Regions from separate parts of the Peribacillus sp. ACCC06369 genome, predicted to be linked through region 1. Evidence: predicted binding sites of a transcription regulator. Region 1 holds the regulator's gene; the other holds the start of a gene.
The links. Region 1 encodes LexA, which represses DNA repair genes until DNA is damaged. Its sites were predicted from a motif close to CGAACATATGTTCG; they were not measured.
Positions count from the first base shown of each region.

Region 2: a site for LexA is predicted at 1,460-1,473, ahead of uvrB (excinuclease ABC subunit UvrB). Genes of this name have one in related genera too.

Region 1 covers NZ_JAUCEN010000002.1:1,947,530-1,950,731, forward strand. Annotated here, with positions in the region: gene QUF78_RS10410 (esterase/lipase family protein) at 1-10, shown strand, start outside; gene QUF78_RS10415 (hypothetical protein) at 212-499, opposite strand; gene QUF78_RS10420 (glucosaminidase domain-containing protein) at 902-1,132, shown strand; partial or broken gene QUF78_RS27995 (LysM peptidoglycan-binding domain-containing protein) at 1,060-1,425, shown strand; gene lexA (transcriptional repressor LexA) at 1,698-2,321, opposite strand; gene yneA (cell division suppressor protein YneA) at 2,477-2,788, shown strand; gene QUF78_RS10440 (YneB family resolvase-like protein) at 2,808-3,202, shown strand, end outside.
Region 2 covers NZ_JAUCEN010000002.1:5,115,574-5,118,775, reverse strand. Annotated here, with positions in the region: gene QUF78_RS26045 (catalase) at 1-968, shown strand, start outside; gene QUF78_RS26040 (CsbA family protein) at 1,158-1,388, shown strand; gene uvrB (excinuclease ABC subunit UvrB) at 1,605-3,202, shown strand, end outside.

The DNA.
Region 1 (3,202 bases):
AGAAAAATAGTAAAAATGATTAGAAAAGACCTTCTCTTAATTGAGAGGTTTTTTTTTGGGGTGAAATGTATTGAAATGATTCAGCAAAAGGAAACAGCCAGGCCGTATTTCATATTGGTACTAAGTGAGCGGTTGATCGAAGGGTATTTAGCAAGTCAAATCCCCCTGCAACAAAAAAGATTCATGAAATCCAACGAGTGCCATCTAGGGTCTAATCCGTCTTTTGATAAGATTCCCTATAAGATAAAATACCAGTTTTGAGTGCAGAATAATTGCCAATGCTTGCATAGCCATAAAACCAGCCCATGAAAATTCCTGCAACCAAATGATGACGGTGGCTAATGAAAATGGAAATGAATAAGCCAATACCCAAAGCGATGGTAGGGATGAATTTTGGTGGAATATGAAAAATGACCTTAATAAGTTGAGTAAGAATCATGATGGTAGGAATGGCTATCACTGCATCCCAAAAGTTTGTATGGATGGTTGGGTAGTCCATAATGTCACCACCTTAATTTAGAAGTTTTATAAAATTAATTTTTACCAATTATAAAAGGTTTATACCATAGTAATTCAAAAGTTTATGCAAATGGTTATGAAGATTTTCAGCTTCAATTAAAAAGCCATCAATCCATTGAATATTAATTGGTTTGATGGCTTTTACTAGAGAGTGAGAATGATTAATCCAAATTGAAGCCGTACTTTGTAAGTTATCACCTTATTGATAATAGTGAAAACAATTAATAACATTTTTTTTGCTGGACAAGCTGTAAAGTTTCTCATAGTTTAGAATACGATAAGAATGAAGATATCCAACTAATAATGGGAGGTTCTAATGAGCGAGGAATCGTTTATTAAGGAAATTGCTCCTTATGCCCAAAAAATTCAATAGGAATTTAAAATTTTACCTTCTGTTGTCATTGCACAAGCTTGTTTGGAGAGTGGTTATGGGACAAGCTTATTAGCAAATCAAGGGAAAAATATATTCGTACAAAAGGTGACTATAAAGGAGAATCTGTCATTATTCAAACAATCGAATAAGTCAACGATACGCCTGTTCAAGTATGGTCCAAATTCAGAAGATATCCAACATGGGCAGAAAGTTTACAAGATCTTGCCAATCTATATGTAAAGGGGACTTCATGGAATAGAAGTTTGTATACAGCTGTCATTAGTAAAAAAGATTACAAAAAGGCACTTCAAGCAATATTCGATGCGGGCTACGCCTCGGACCCGAAATATATAGAAAAACTGGTGAATCTAATCGAAACAAGTGATTTAACTAAATATGACGCAAGCAACGAAGAGGTCTATCATATAGTCAAAAAGGGGGAATCCGTCTCTGAACTTGCCAAAGCATATGGTTCTACACAAGTGCAGATTCAACAGTGGAAGGGTTGGCCGATCTTAATCTCATTAAAGTGAACCAAAGATTAAGAGTGAAATGAACTTTTAACAGGGAGCGGGATTTTAACGCTCCCTTTTTTTATTTGAATGCGGGTTTCCTATTTTTCAAAATACATATATCCAGAAAGGCGTTAGTTTCCCTTTCATCCTGCATAAATGAGAATGGATGTTAATAATCTTAAGAAAACTCGATTCTATCAAAAAAATATATCAAAACCTAGTCTTCCATATGCATAATAAGAGAATTCGAGACATAAATTAAACAAACAAAAAAAGCGCGGTTAGCGCTTTTAGTGTATTTGTCTATATAAGCCTATAACTTTTCCAAGTATCGAAACATCTCTTAAAATAATTGGTTCCATATTCGAGTTCTCAGGCTGAAGCCTTATGTAATCCGGTTCCTTAAAGAATCGTTTTACAGTGGCTTCATCATCTTCCGTCATGGCCACGACGATATCTCCATTATTGGCGCTGCTTTGTTGTTTCACGATGACATAATCTCCATCATGAATTCCTGCTTCGATCATACTTTCACCCATGATTTCCAGCATGAATACATGGTCATCATGCGGAACCATGCTTTCGGGAAGCGGAAAGTATTCTTCTATGTTTTCGATGGCCGTTATCGGCATGCCCGCTGTTACTTTTCCAAGTAACGGAACGTTCACGACATTAACTTTGGGGATATTGTTCGCTTCCTCCAAATTCAGTATTTCAATGGCCCTCGGCTTGGTTGGGTCACGTCTTATCAGGCCTTTACTTTCCAGGCGGGATAAATGTCCGTGTACTGTTGAACTTGATGCAAGTCCAACTGCTTCACCAATCTCCCGTACGGAAGGTGGATACCCTTTTTGGCGGACCTCTTCTTTAATGAAATCAAGGATATCTTGCTGCCGTTTTGATAGTTTAGTCATATGTGCACCTCTTCTCCAATGTTCTTTGCTACATTATAGCATGGCCCCCAACTCTATACAAACATAAGTTCGAATTTTGTTGTTGACTGAAACAAACGTTCGTATTATAATTTGAACGTAACATACGAACGAACATTCGCTTTGGAGGGATATTTATGAAAAAATTATACAAAAATTATATTTCTACGATTCTATTAGCGGGATCGGTATTCATCTTTTCAATTTTATTCTCTTGTACATTAGACAATGATCAAAAAAAGGATTTCCTTTCTATAGAAGTAAGTGAAGGCGACACCCTATGGGGAATTGCCGAAGAGTATGAAGAAGCTGATTTGACAAAAAAAGAATTCATTGGTTGGATAGAAGAGCATAATGGAGTCAGGGCGGATACGATTAAACCTGGTCAAGTCATTGTCATACCGGTTAAAGGGGAAGAACTTGTTCAGAATTTGGCCAGTCAGCAGTAAGTAGTGAAGGTAGGGTATTATGAAGGCAGTAATCTATTGTAGGGTTAGCACAGAAAAAGAATCCCAGGAAACATCATTGGCACGGCAGGAAGATGAATTAGTTAAATTGGCGGAAAAGATGGATGTGGAAGTTGTTTCCATAATAAAAGAACAGGCAAGCGGTTATGAGTTAAATCGGGATGGCATATTTGACATGCTTGAACTATTTAAAACCAAAGAAGCTGAAGTTCTATTAATCCAGGACGAAACTAGACTGGGGAGGGGAAATGCCAAAATAGCCCTTTTCCATGTCATCCTTAAAGAAGACGTGAAAATTTATACGCTCTCACACGATGGAGAACTTGAGTTATCTGATTCGGATGCCATGGTCATCCAGATAGTCGGTATTGTAGAAGAATATCAAAGGAAACTACA
Region 2 (3,202 bases), 3.2 Mb from region 1:
GCATGATGCAAGGGTCAGGGGTCAATACTTATAAATGGGTGAATGAGGAAGGCAAAGCCGTACTTGTTAAATATCACTGGGAACCGAAACAAGGGATCAAGAACCTGACGCAGCAAGAGGCTAATGAAATTCAAGCTACGAATTTCAATCATGCCACACAGGATTTATATGAAGCGATCGAACGCGGGGACTACCCGGAATGGGATCTCAACGTACAGATCATGAGTGATGATGATCATCCCGAGTTGGATTTTGATCCTCTTGATGACACAAAGATCTGGCCGAAAGATGAGTTCCCATGGCTGCATGTCGGTACGATGGTATTGGATAAAAACCCGGAAGACTACTTCACTGAAGTGGAACAGGCTGCATTCGGCACGGGTGTCCTAGTGGATGGACTGGACTTCTCTGATGACAAGATGTTACAGGGACGTACATTCTCTTATTCCGATACACAGCGTCACCGTGTTGGCGCGAATTATCTGCAATTGCCGATCAATGCTCCAAAGAAGCCAACAGCCACGAATCAGACGGGCGGACAGATGCAATATGAAGTTGGCAGAGGTAACCAAAGCCCCCACATCAACTACGAACCATCAACTGTAGGAGGTTTGAAAGAAGCCAAGCAGACGGGCAAGGAGCATACACCTTTGGTAGAAGGAAAACTTGTTCGTGAGACAATCGATCGCCAAAACAATACGAAGCAGGCTGGTGAAACATTCCGTGAATTCGAAGATTGGGAAAAAGACGATTTAATCTCCAATTTAGTGTCGGCATTGGCTCCTGCCGACAAGCGCATTCAGGAAAAAATGATAGCCCTTGCCGAAGAGGCTGATGAAGAGTATGGCCGCAGATTAAAAGAGGGATTAGCCTCGGCTTCTGAACATACGGAATCTTCAAAACCTATGGGTGGAACGGATAACCCAGAGGATGCAGTCAGAAAAGGACATGAAGCAGATCCATATTGATTGGTCTGAAAGGAAGCAAACTTCCCTTTAAAGGGTTTGCTTCTTTTTTTAATGGGCATAATTTATGGATGGGTGGAATGGTCTTCAGGGGATGCCGTCTAAAATCAAGCAGGAAATAGATTGGCAAAAAACTTCATAATCATTTAAACTGAAACTACTCTATTTTTCTCTTATAAAGGAGATGAAAAAATGATTAAAATTCTTTCTGCCCTTTTCCTTCCTTGTCTACTTGTCATGCTATTTTCAAGAGTCACCTATAACAATGTCGTTGGCCTTGTTTTAACGGTTGCCTTGATTACAGCTTCCGCATATAAAGGTTATACGCATACAAACTTATTGATCATCGTGGATGCCTTATCCCTGACTGTGGGATTTTGGTTATCAAAAAGAATGATGAAACAAACATCCAAGAGCGCCTGACATCAAAGGTGCTTTTTTTGTACTCAACTTGTCATTCCCCTCAATACCCATCGAGTCTATAAACAAAAAATAGAATGGATGTTCGCTTATCGCTGGTTTGTTTTGAGGCGATTGTGGTAGAATGTGTATATATACATTCTTAAACCGGAATAAATAGAAGGGATATAGCCATGTCCCGTTTTCATATAAAAATATTTCAATAGGAGGCTATGCTTGGTGAAGGATAAGTTTGAGTTAGTCTCAAAATACTCTCCTGAAGGAGATCAACCTGCAGCAATTGAAATGCTTGTCGAAGGCATTAAAGAAGGCAAGGAAATGCAGACATTATTGGGGGCAACGGGGACAGGGAAGACGTTCACCGTTTCCAATGTGATTCAACAAATAAATAAACCGACTCTTGTCATTGCCCACAATAAAACGTTGGCAGGACAGCTTTACAGTGAATTCAAAGAGTTTTTCCCAAATAATGCCGTTGAATACTTCGTCAGCTATTATGATTACTACCAGCCAGAAGCTTATGTTCCATCCACGGATACATTCATCGAAAAAGATGCAAGCATCAATGATGAAATCGATAAACTGCGTCACTCGGCTACCACTTCATTGTTCGAAAGGAAAGATGTCATCATCATCGCCAGCGTTTCGTGCATATATGGACTCGGTTCCCCGGAAGAGTACCGCGAGATGGTCGTTTCTCTCCGAACAGGCATGGAAATAGACCGGAATGCCTTGCTGCACAGACTCGTGGATATTCAATATGAGCGGAATGATATTGCTTTCCAACGGGGGACTTTCCGCGTTCGTGGCGACGTGGTCGAAATTTTCCCTGCCTCACGTGATGAACATTGCGTAAGGGTCGAGTTTTTCGGAGATGAGATTGACCGTATCCGTGAAGTGGATGCCTTGACTGGTGAAATCACCGGCGAACGTGAACATATCGCCATTTTCCCGGCTTCCCATTTCGTTACTCGCGAAGAGAAAATGAGGATAGCCGTTCAAAATATCGAAACGGAACTGGAAGAGCGATTGAAGGAATTAAGGGAAGATGAAAAGCTCCTTGAAGCCCAGCGCTTGGAGCAGAGGACCCGTTATGATTTGGAAATGATGCGGGAAATGGGCTTTTGTTCAGGGATCGAGAACTATTCCCGCCATTTAACGCTTCGCCCCTCAGGTGCGACACCTTACACTTTAATGGATTACTTTCCAGAGGATTTCCTTTTGGTCGTGGATGAATCACACGTGACCCTTTCGCAAATCCGGGGAATGTTCAATGGGGATCAGGCACGTAAGCAAGTACTCGTCGATCATGGCTTCCGTCTGCCGTCTGCAAAGGATAACCGCCCGCTAAGATTTGAAGAATTTGAAAAAAAGGTCCATCAATCCATATTCGTTTCGGCAACTCCGGGACCATATGAACTCGAACATACGCCAGAAATGGTTCAGCAGATCATCCGTCCTACCGGCTTGCTGGATCCAACGATAGAAGTGCGGCCGATTGAAGGACAGATAGATGACTTGATCGGTGAAATACAAGAGCGCGTCAAAAAGAACGAGCGAGTCCTCATTACGACCTTAACGAAAAAGATGTCTGAGGATTTAACCGATTATTTAAAGGAAATTGGCATCAAGGTCCAATACCTTCATTCGGAAGTGAAGACCTTGGACAGGATAGAAATCATCCGGGAACTGCGAATGGGCAAATATGATGTACTCGTTGGAATCAATCTTTTAAGGGAAGGCCTGGATATTCCGGAAGTGTCATTAGTGACAATTCTGGATGCCGATAAAGAAGGGTTCCTTCGCTCGGAGCGCTC